2 regions of the Acidovorax temperans genome follow, and region 1 is predicted to be linked to the other one. Evidence: predicted binding sites of a transcription regulator. Region 1 holds the regulator's gene; the other holds the start of a gene.
The links. Region 1 encodes LexA, which represses DNA repair genes until DNA is damaged. Its sites were predicted from a motif close to ACTGTATNNNNATACAGT; they were not measured.
Positions count from the first base shown of each region.

Region 2: PQV96_RS04860 (DNA topoisomerase IV subunit B) is a predicted target of LexA. The motif match lies at 2,303-2,320, and genes of this name have one in related genera.

Region 1 covers NZ_CP117193.1:1,932,859-1,938,685, forward strand. Annotated here, with positions in the region: gene PQV96_RS09260 (asparaginase) at 25-1,002, opposite strand; gene lexA (transcriptional repressor LexA) at 1,087-1,761, shown strand; gene PQV96_RS09270 (hypothetical protein) at 1,891-2,379, shown strand; gene PQV96_RS09275 (D-2-hydroxyacid dehydrogenase family protein) at 2,502-3,509, shown strand; gene PQV96_RS09280 (branched-chain amino acid ABC transporter substrate-binding protein) at 3,623-4,753, opposite strand; gene PQV96_RS22320 (hypothetical protein) at 4,902-5,168, opposite strand; gene PQV96_RS09290 (DNA polymerase III subunit chi) at 5,362-5,796, opposite strand; gene PQV96_RS09295 (leucyl aminopeptidase) at 5,803-5,827, opposite strand, start outside.
Region 2 covers NZ_CP117193.1:1,030,837-1,036,663, reverse strand. Annotated here, with positions in the region: gene PQV96_RS04865 (lytic transglycosylase domain-containing protein) at 1-254, opposite strand, end outside; gene PQV96_RS04860 (DNA topoisomerase IV subunit B) at 288-2,270, opposite strand; gene PQV96_RS04855 (MFS transporter) at 2,398-3,615, shown strand; gene PQV96_RS04850 (hypothetical protein) at 3,636-3,791, shown strand; gene PQV96_RS04845 (class I SAM-dependent methyltransferase) at 3,863-4,417, shown strand; gene dapA (4-hydroxy-tetrahydrodipicolinate synthase) at 4,448-5,344, shown strand; gene bamC (outer membrane protein assembly factor BamC) at 5,381-5,827, shown strand, end outside.

The DNA.
Region 1 (5,827 bases):
TAGCACAGCCTGTGACGACAGAGATCAAACGCCGGAATTCTGAGCGCCCCGCTCTGCAAGCAAGTCAAGCAACAGTGCCACCCTTGCCTTGATGGGCGAGAGCCCGGCATAGCTGGGGAAGTCCCCCAAATCCCCCACCAAGGACTGACCCTGGCCGCAACGGGTTGCCTTGACAACGCGAACACCACGCTCGCTCGCGCGCAGCAACGCGTCCTTCAATTCATGGTGCAGTGATCCATTGCCCGTGGAAGCCACCACCAGGCCGTTTACCTGCGCGTCTACCAAGGCATCTACCGCACGGCCACTTGCGCCCGCGGCGCTCAGCACCACCTCAACCCAAGGCCAACCCTGCGCCGCAGGCAGATCATTCAACAGTGCTGTGTGGGTTGAATTGGCCTGCGTTGAGGGGCGCCGTACCCAGCGCACCTGGCCTTCTTCTACCCACCCGCAAGGCCCTGCCTCACCAGAGCTGAACGCATCGACCCGGTAGGGAAACGCCTTGTGAACCCAGCGCGCTTCATGGATAGCGCCTGCAGCCACAGCCAGCACGTCCCTGGCATCTGGCTCCAAGGCGACAGCCACAGCGTCCAGCAAGTTTTGCGGCCCATCGGGCGACAAAGCCGTGGCAGGACGCATGGCGCTGGTCAACACCACGGGTTTCTGGGGGCTCAAGATGCACTGCAGAAACCAAGCAGTTTCTTCGAGCGTGTCTGTGCCATGGGTAATGACAATACCGCGCACCTCGGGGTCTGCCATCGCATCCCGGCAGCCCATTGCCAGTGCACGCCACACGTCAAAATCCATGTCCTTGCTATCAATCTGCGCAACTTGTTGTGCAACCAGTTCGTGGCCTCGCAACGCCGCCTGCATGCCAGGAATATTCGCCAACAACTCGCCTATGGCGACCTCACCAGCTTTGTAGCCCACGTTGTCAGACATGGAAGCCGCCTTGCCGGCAATCGTGCCACCCGTGCCAAAAACGACGATTTTTTGCTTACTCACTTGCGCACTCCAAAAAACTGGTCAAAAATACAGTTACTGGATTAAAAAACAGTAATCAACCACCCCGCCCTTACCCACACCGCCATGCTCGACAACCCCAAACTCACGGCCCGGCAGCAGCAGATTCTGGACTTGATCCAGCACGCAATAGCGCGAACCGGTGCCCCACCCACACGGGCAGAAATTGCGACAGAGCTAGGATTCAAATCCGCAAACGCTGCTGAAGAGCATTTGCAAGCATTGGCCCGAAAAGGCGTCATTGAACTGCTCAGTGGAACCTCCCGTGGTATCCGCCTGCGCAATGACACCGTCAGGGCCATCAACGCCGCCCGTGGGCAACACTTTGCCAACCCCCTGCAGCAGGCAACCCAATTGTTTTTGCCCTTGATCGGACGCGTCGCCGCAGGCTCGCCCATTCTCGCGCAGGAACATGTGGACCAAACTTATTGCGTGGAAAACAGCCTGTTCCAGCACAAGCCTGACTATCTCCTCAAAGTCAGAGGCATGTCGATGCGCGATGCGGGGATCATGGACGGCGATCTGCTCGCTGTTCAAGCGACCAAAGAGGCGCGCAACGGTCAAATCGTGGTGGCGCGTCTGGGCGACGAAGTCACCGTGAAAAGGCTCAAGCGCACCACCAAAGGCATTGAACTGCTGCCTGAAAACCCAGATTACCCCGTCATCACAGTCCAGCCGGGCGAAGTGTTTGAAATTGAGGGGCTGGCGGTAGGTCTGATTCGCAACACCATGCTGATGTAACGCACAAGGTCAGTGCACAGGTTCCAGGTGGCGGGCGTTTGGCGCAGCAAGTTTGCTTGCGCCATCCCTGGAACATTCTGTTGTTTTCAATCCTGCCTATGTTCGTCCACCGAGTTTCGGAGAATTCACATGGGAAATGGAACCACGCCCCTTTCATCCATCCATAAGCCGCTGGCCGCAGTGACGCGCTTGTTGTCGTCGCTCAAGGGCAGCAAAAGGCACATCGGCATCGCTTCCAAGGAGATCGATGGCGATGCGCCACCCAAGCCATTGCCCACACTCGCCACCAGTCGTACGGAAGTGCACTTAACCCTGGCCAACCAAGACGCTGTGGCTACCACCGTGTCTCGCCGCAAGCAAACTTCGACACGCAAAGGTCGGCATTTGTATGTTGCGGCGAGCAAACCGATTCAAAAAGGCGAGACTGCAGACCTCTTCGCCACTCCTTCGGAGCAAGATGCCCCTGCAGGCTCAAAGCAGACCCTCAAGCCTCTTCGAATCGTTCACTCACGCGGCGGCAAAGATGAAGGCAAGCTAGTGATCTCCGGACGAATGGCAGACGTATGCGCTGAACTGGACCGTATGGCGGCCAGAGAAGCCGCTCTGGCGTACGGATGATTCAAGCTCGCTGACTGAGCACGCGGCCATGGCCCGCCAACCCGCTACATCGCGTTGCATATGGAGTTTGCGAAGCGACATCGTGCAAGGAATCGGCGGGCTCAACAAGGCACAATATCGGGATGAATATCGTTATCCTGGACGACTACCAAGACGCGGTACGCAAGCTGCATTGCGCCTCGCGGTTAGACGCCTACACAGCCAAGGTCTACACCAACACCGTCAAAGGACTGGGCCAACTTTCGGTACGGCTGAAGGACGCAGACATCATTGTGCTGATCCGGGAGCGAACCCAAATCACCCGGCAGCTGATAGAGAAACTCCCTCGACTCAAGCTGATCGCCCAGACCGGGAAGATCGGCAGTCATGTGGATGTCACGGCTTGCACCGAGCGAGGTATTGCGGTCGCTGAAGGTGTGGGCTCGCCAGTAGCGCCTGCCGAGCTGACCTGGGCTCTGGTCATGGCTGCCAGCCGCCGCCTACCCCATTACATTGCCAGTCTCAAACATGGCGCATGGCAGCAATCCGGCCTCAAAACAGCGTCTATGCCGCCCAACTTTGGGATTGGCTGCGTATTACGAGGCAAGACCCTGGGGATTTGGGGCTACGGCCGTATCGGACAGCTGGTGGCTGGCTACGGGCGAGCGTTTGGTATGAACGTCCGAATCTGGGGGCGCGAAGCCTCGAGGGCGAAAGCGCTGACCGATGGTTACCAAGCAGCCAGCACCCGTGAGGAGTTTTTTGCCCAGTGCGATGTTATTTCCCTGCATCTGCGCTTGAATGATGACACCCGCAACATCGTCTCGCTCGAAGATCTCTCATGCATGAAGCCCACGTCTTTGCTGGTGAATACATCACGCGCTGAACTCATTGAGCCCGATGCCCTGATTGCGGCACTGAACCGAGGACGCCCGGGCATGGCCGCCGTGGACGTCTTTGAGAGCGAACCCATTTTGCAAGGCCATGCGCTGCTCAGGCTGGAGAACTGCATTTGCACGCCGCACATCGGCTACGTTGAGCAGGACAGCTATGAGTTGTACTTTGGCGCTGCTTTTGACAACGTCGTGAACTTCATCAAGGGAACGCCCACCAACATCGTCAACCCTGGGGCTTTGCAAGTCCGCCGATAAATGCCCTGCTACTGAGGCACTGCGTGGCGGACTGAAACCAGTTAACGCAAAGAACAAAGGCCTTCTGCTTTCATCAAGCAGAAGGCCTTTTTAGCGAGACCGCTGAACAGGCTTTAGTTCAGAGGAGTCTTCTTGCCATCCTTGTAAACATACAGGGTGATGGCAGGGTTCTTCATTTCGCCGTTGGGTTCAAACTGGATCGTGGAAGTCACGCCCTTGAAGTTGGCCTTCAGCAACTCAGGGGTGTAGACCTTGGGGTCCCAAGAGTTGGCGCGCTTCATAGCGTCAACCAGCAGGAAGGTCGCGTCATAGGTGTAGGGGCTGTACACCTGGAACTGGTTGGGGTACTTGGCATCGTACTTGGCCTTCCAAGCCTTGCCACCGGGCATCTTGTCCAGCGAAGAGCCGCCTTCGGCGCAAACCACGTTGGCCAGTGTCTTGGCGCCCGCTGCGAGCTTGGCGATTTCGGACGTGCAGACGCCGTCACCACCAAAGTACTTGACGTTGCCCATACCCAGCTGTTCCATTTGGCGCAGCATAGGGCCAGCCTGTGGATCCATACCGCCGAAGAAAATGGCGTCTGGGTTCTTGGACTTGATGGCAGTCAGAATGGCCATGAAGTCTGTAGCCTTGTCGGTGGTGAACTGCTCGTCAACCACTTTCATGCCCTTGGCTGCAGCGGTCTTCTTGAACACGTCAGCAACGCCTTGGCCGTACGCAGTACGGTCGTCCACGATGGCGACAGTCTTGAGCTTCAGGGTGTCGGCAGCGTAGAAAGCCAGACCAGCGCCCAGTGCGTTGTCGTTGGCAATGATACGGAAGGTGGTCTTGTAACCGGGCTTGGTCAGGTTGGGGTTGGTGGCCGCGCCGGTGATGTGAGGAATGCCGCAGTCGTTATAAACCTTGGATGCGGGGATGGTGGTACCGGAGTTCAAGTGGCCCACAACGCCAGCAACCTTGGCATCGCACAGTTTCTGAGCGGCGGCAGTGCCTTGCTTCGGATCAGCAGCGTCGTCTTCAGCAACCAGTTCAAACTTGATCTTCTTGCCGCCGATGGTGACACCTTGTGCGTTCAACTCTTCAATGGCCATGCGGGCGCCATTTTCGTTGTCTTTGCCGTAGTGAGCCTGGGCGCCGGAAACAGGAGCCACGTGACCGATCTTGACCACCTGCTCTTGTGCAGAGGCAACGCCGGCAACAGCTGCGATAGCAGCAACCACGGTCAGTTTCAACTTCAATTGCATATCAATCTCCAGTAAAGGTAAACGCTGAGAATTGTTCTTGTGTCTCAACGCAGTGGAACATATCGCAATTTACAGGCCAGCTCATTAGGGAACACGATTAAATGCAGTGCGAAACCACAGGGGATTACCCTGTTACCGTTGCGCCAAGTCACTTTTGACCCGATGCCAGCTCGTCTGCAACGGCTTCATATACGGCGTGGCGCACCACCGATTCGATTTCTTCGCGCAGCCGCGGAAGCACCGATCTGGTTTGCTCCTGCACCACCGTGGCGATCGCCTCGCGCAACCTTTGGTCAAGCACTACATCCACGCGCTGCATGACGCGATGAATCATGTATTCCTCGACGCCATCCGGCATGCGCTGGGCGGGCGGCAGCGGGCTTGTGGCCGCCGGTGAAGGGACTGCAGCGGGCATTACTGGCGGTCTCTCAACCACACTGGCCGGGGCTGCCCGCACTGGCGCTATAGGGCGGGTTGCAGGCCCCGGGGAGGCTGGAGGCATGACCGGTGCAGCCGCAGGCCGTGGGGCACCAGCCACAGGTGCTTGCACCACTTCGGTGAGGGTTGGAACAAACTTCGGAGGCACCCGCGGAGTAGAGGTTGCCATATCAACCTCCTTTCAGCACCAAGTCATGTCGGGCAATGGCATAGCCGCGAGAGGCGTATTGCTTCCAACGCAATCGAGCATGCCCCCGATCCTGCTCATCGACCGAACTCACCACCTCGATCAAACGCAAGAAACGCTCGAAACCGGCCGGCACCTGGCTATCCAGATTCAAAAGCACTTCGTGGTGCGGAACCTGGTGCAGCTCGCTGGCCAGCACGACCGGGGTGGCGGCAAGTTGGTCTTCATCAGCATCGGCAAAGCAATGGGCGACAAAGTCCTGCGGCGAAAAAGACCAGAGCATGCGGTCCAGCTCAGTCAGCACAGGCCGTGGGGCAAGGATCACCAACCGGGCGCCCGCGCGCTGGGCCTTGCGTGCAAAGCGGCACGCATAGGCGAGCTTGTCCGGGGCGTTGAAGTGGAAGGCAATCTCTGTCATCTCTTCTTACTTGGCAGAAGGTGCCCGCCGC
Region 2 (5,827 bases), 900 kb from region 1:
AGCAGGCGCGCACCCGCGCTGGGCATGCCATGGGGCGTGGCGGGTGCATTCGCAGGCATGTCGCGGGTCGAGTCGAATTCGGCGCCTCGGAAAAAAAGCTGATACCGGGCATCGAGCTGCTCGGCCGCAAAGTGCGTCACCCCGCGCTCGTCCACATGCGCCCACAGGTCAGCGTGGGCCTGCTGCTGCAAAAAGCAGAGCAACAAACCTAGTACGGACGAGCGCAAGAGACTAATTTTGCTTAATAACGTCATAGCAAACAGCGAGGGCAACTGCGGCTCAGCCCGTCAGATATCGATCTCGACCGCATCGCCATGCAGTTCCATCAGCTCACGGCGCGCAGCAGCTTCGCCCTTGCCCATGAGCTTGGTGATGAGCCCCTCGGTGGCTGCAAAGTCCACACCACCCAATTGCACGGGCAGCAGGCGGCGGGTGTCGGGGTTGAGCGTGGTTTCCCACAGCTGCTCGGCATTCATCTCGCCCAGGCCCTTGAAGCGGCTGATCTGGCACTTCTCGCGCGGCACGCCTTCCTTGGCGCATTTGTCGAGGATGGCATTGAGTTCACCATCGTCCAGCGCATACATCTTGGCCGCAGGCTTTTTGCCGCGTGCGGGCACGTCCACACGGAACAGCGGGGGCCGGGCCACGTAGATGTGCCCCGCCTCGATGAGCTTGGGGAAGTGGCGGAAGAACAGCGTGAGCAGCAGCACCTGGATGTGCGAGCCGTCCACGTCCGCATCGCTCAAGATGCAAATCTTGCCGTAGCGCAGGCCGCTCAAATCGGGGGTGTCATTGGGCCCATGCGGGTCCACACCAATGGCGACCGAGATGTCGTGGATTTCGTTGTTCGCAAACAGGCGGTCGCGCTCCACCTCCCAGGTGTTGAGCACCTTGCCGCGCAGCGGCAGGATGGCCTGGCTTTCCTTGTCCCGGCCCATCTTGGCGCTGCCGCCAGCCGAGTCGCCCTCCACCAGAAACACCTCGTTGTGGCTGGTGTCGCGGCTTTCGCAGTCCGTCAGCTTGCCGGGCAGCACGGCCACGCCAGAGCCCTTGCGCTTTTCCACTTTCTGGCCTGCCTTCTGGCGGGTCTGCGCGGCCTTGATGGCCAGCTCGGCCAGCTTCTTGCCGTATTCGACATGCTGGTTCAGCCACAGCTCCAGCGCCGGGCGCACAAAGCCGCTGACCAGGCGCACCGCGTCGCGCGAGTTCAGCCGCTCCTTGATCTGGCCCTGGAACTGCGGGTCCAGCACCTTGGCGCTCAGCACATAGCTGGCGCGCGCAAACACGTCTTCGGGCAGCAGCTTGACGCCCTTGGGGGCCAGGCTGTGCAGCTCAATAAAGCTTTTGACGGCGTTGAACAGGCCATCACGCAGGCCGCTGTCGTGCGTGCCACCCGCGCTGGTGGGAATGAGGTTGACGTAGCTCTCGCGCACCGGTGCGCCTTCTTCGGTGAAGGCCACGGCCCAGGCGGCACCTTCGCCCTCGGCAAAGCTCTCGTTGCCGCTGTCGGCAAAGCCTTCGCCTTCAAACAGGGGGATGACCGGGTCGGCAGTCAGCGTCTGCGTCAGGTAATCGCGCAGGCCGCCCTTGTATTGCCAGGTCTGCGTGTCACGCGTCTTCTCATTGATGAGCGACACAGACACGCCGGGCATCAGCACCGCCTTGCTGCGCAGCAGGTGGGTGAGTTCGCCCATCGGCAACGCGCTCGATTCAAAGTACTTGGCATCAGGCCACACACGCACGGTGGTGCCCTGCTTGCGCTCACCGGCCTCCAGCGGGCGGGCCACCAGCGGCTCGACCACCTCCCCGCCCGAGAACACCAGGCGTGCCACCTGCCCTTCGCGGTGGCTGCAAGCCTCCAGCCGCGTAGCCAGCGCGTTGGTCACGCTCACGCCCACGCCGTGCAGGCCGCCCGAGAAGCTGTAAGCCCCGCCCTTGCCCTTGTCGAACTTGCCACCCGCGTGCAAGCGGGTGAAGACCAGTTCAATCACCGGGGCCTTCTCTTCGGGGTGCATGCCAAAGGGGATGCCCCGGCCATCGTCTTCAATGCTGACCGAGCCATCGGTGTGCAGCGTGACCTTGATCTTCTTGCCATAGCCGGCCAGCGCCTCGTCGGCGGCGTTGTCCAGCACTTCCTGAATGATGTGCAGGGGGTTGTCGGTGCGGGTGTACATACCCGGGCGCTGCTTGACGGGCTCCAGGCCCTTGAGCACACGGATCGAGCCTTCGGAATATTCGCTTGCGGAAACTGGGGTAGGTTTGGCTGCCATGGCGCGGATTGTAGTGGGGCAGTGCCGCAAAAGCTGGATAAAAAACCAGTCGCACACACTGTCTCTCGCACTGTATTGGCCACTGGTGTGCCAGCACAATTCGCGCAATCTGGCTACATTCCTGTGAATGCATATGAATCCTCCGAAACTATCCATGTTCCAGGTGCTGGCCTGCGGGGCTGCCATCGTCACGCTGTCCATGGGCGTGCGCCACGGCTTTGGCCTGTGGCTGCAGCCCATCACCCAAGAGATGGGGTGGACCCGCCAGTCGTTCGCTTTTGCGATTGCGCTGCAAAACCTGTCGTGGGGCGTGATCGGGATCTTTGCGGGCATGGCGGCCGACCGGTTTGGCGCCTTCCGCGTGCTGATGGGCGGTGCCGTTTTGTACGGCCTGGGGCTGGCGGGCATGGCGCTTTCGCCCACCCCGCTCTTGTTTGCACTCACCACCGGCCTCTTGATCGGGGCAGCGCAGGCAGGCACCACCTATGCCGTGATCTACGGCGTACTGGGCCGGCAGATTGCGCCCGAGAGGCGCTCGTGGGCCATGGGTGTGGCCGCAGCGGCAGGCTCGTTCGGGCAGTTTCTGATGGTGCCGGTGGAAGGCTGGCTGATTGCCAGCCTGGGCTGGCAGCAGGCATTGCTGGCGCTGTCGATGGCCGTGCTGCTGATCATTCCGCTGGCGTTTGGCTTGCGTGAGCCGGGCTTTCAGGGGGCCGCCGCACCGAAGCGTGACCAGACCATTGGCCACGCCCTGCGGGAGGCCTTCAGCTACCCCAGCTTCAATTTGCTGATGGCGGGCTACTTTGTGTGCGGCTTCCAGGTGGTGTTCATTGGCGTGCACATGCCCAGCTACCTCAAGGACAACGGCTTATCGCCCCAGGTGGCCAGCTACGCACTGGCGCTGATCGGGCTGTTCAACGTGTTTGGCACCTACATCGCAGGCACCCTGGGGCAGCGCATGCCGCGGCGCTTCATCCTCTCGTTCATTTACCTGGCGCGGGCCGTGGCGATCAGCATCTTTTTGCTGGTGCCGCTGTCGCCCCTGTCGGTCTACATCTTCTCGGCCGTGATGGGTATCTTGTGGCTGTCCACGGTGCCCCCCACCAACGCCACCATTGCCCAGATTTTTGGGGTGCAGCACCTCTCGATGCTGGGCGGCTTTGTGTTCTTCAGCCACCAGCTCGGCAGCTTCATGGGCGTGTGGCTGGGCGGCTACCTGTACGACGCCACTGGCAGCTATGACATCGTCTGGTACATCGCCATTGGGCTGGGTGTGCTGGCGGGGCTGGTGAACCTGCCCATCAAGGAAGCGCCCATCCAGCGGGCACAGCCGCAAGCGGCGTGAACAACGCAGTTTTTACCGCCATGGCTTCACCTCCCCCCACCACCCCACCCCGCCGCCCGTGGCTGCGCGGGCTGGGCTGGGTTGCGGCCATCGTCGCCTGCCTGGCCGTGTTTGCGATGTACACGGTGCCAGACTTCATGGTGATGGTGGCCGACAAGGTGTGGTCGTGTTTTTGATTTCAAGCATTTCTGGCCTCTAGCGCTTGATGCATAAGCGCAAGCAGCTATCAATTCAATAGCAAAACCCCATGCACGGCACGGAAGCTCCCTCGGCCTGGGTCCAGCGATGGACGCATCTGATTCCACCCCAGGCCACAGCGCTGGACCTGGCCTGCGGCGCAGGTCGCCACATGCGCTGGCTACAGGCCCAGGGCCTGCAAGTGACGGGCGTGGACCGCTCACCTGAGGCCATTGCCGCCTGCACCGGACTGGGCGAGCTGATCTGCGCTGACATTGAAAACGGGCCCTGGCCTTTGCCCGGCCGGCAGTTCGGGGCCGTGGTGGTGACCAACTACCTGTGGCGCCCCTTGCTGCCCGCCGTGCTGGCCAGCCTGGCGCCCGGCGGCGTTCTGATCTACGAAACCTTCGCCCAGGGGCATGAAACCGTGGGCAGACCCAGCCGGGCCGATTTTCTGCTACGCCCCGGCGAGCTACTGCAGGCTTTTGGCGCCCTGCGCACCGTGGCCTACGAAGACGGATACCTCGAAAACCCGGCGCGGTTTGTGCAGCGCATTGCCGCCGTGCGGGAAACACCTCACCCCGAGGCACCTGCGCGCCACAGACTGCAGCCCTTGTCTAGTTAGAATGCCCTTTTACCGTTTCCATCTGCGGACATGACCTCTTCTTCCGTGCCCCTCACCGGCAGCATCGTCGCCCTTGTGACCCCCATGCATGAGGACGGTAGCGTTGACTACCCCGCCTTGCGCAAACTGATCGACTGGCACATCGCTGAAGGCACCGATTGCATCGGCGTCGTTGGCACCACGGGCGAATCGCCCACGGTGAATGTGGAAGAGCACTGCGAAATCATTCGCGTGGCCGTGGAGCAAGCCGCCAAGCGCGTGCCCATCATGGCCGGCTGCGGTGCCAACTCCACCTCCGAAGCCATCGAACTGGCCAAGTTCGCCAAGAAGGTAGGGGCTGACACCCAACTTCAGGTGGTGCCCTACTACAACAAGCCCACGCAAGAAGGCCAATACCAGCATTTCAAGGCGATTGCCGAGGCCGTGGGTGACCTGCCCACCATCCTCTACAACGTGCCCGGCCGCTCAGTAGCCGATATGCAGCACGATACCGTGCTGCGCCTGGCCCAGGTGCCCAGCATCATCGGTATCAAGGAAGCCACCGGCAACATCGAACGGGCCCAGTGGCTCATCCGCGAAGCCCCCAAGGGCTTCGGCATCTACTCGGGTGACGACCCCACCGCCGTCGCCCTCATGCTGTGCGGCGGCCATGGCAACGTGAGCGTCACAGCCAACGTGGCCCCCCGGCTGATGCACGAACTGTGCGTGGCGGCCATTGCAGGTGACGTGAAGCGCGCCATGGAAATCCAGTTCCAGCTGATGCCCGTGCACAAGAACCTGTTTGTGGAAGCCAACCCCATTCCCGTGAAGTGGGCGGTGGCCCGCATGGGCCTGTGCGGCGGAACCTTGCGCCTGCCCATGACTCCACTGTCCAAGAGCAACGAAGCCGTGGTCGAAGGCGCGCTGCGCAGCAGCGGCCTGCTCTGAACCGCGAAACCTCCCCGACATTCCAAGGATTTCCGAGTGAACGCAAATACCCGCCTGGGCCTGCTGGCCCTTGTTGCTGCCCTGTCAGCCTGCTCGACCCTTGAAGGCGACAAGATCGACTACAAAAGCGCCACCAAGGGCTCGACCCTGGAAGTGCCCCCCGACCTGACCCAGCTCGCCAAGGATTCGCGCTACGCCGTGCCTGGAGGCACCGTGTCTGCAGCCGCTCTGCAGGCAGGCCAGCAAGCGGCGCAACCTACTGCCGCCAGCCAGGCCGCCGCAACCTCCATCGGTGACGTGCGCATCGAGCGCGATGGCAACCAGCGCTGGCTCGTGGTCAACCGCCCCGCAGACAAGCTGTGGGAGCCCGTGCGCGAGTTCTGGCTGGAGAGCGGTTTCATCTTCACCCAGGACCAGGCCAACCTGGGCATCCTGGAAACCGACTGGGCCGAAAACCGTGCCAAGCTGCCGCAGGATGTCGTC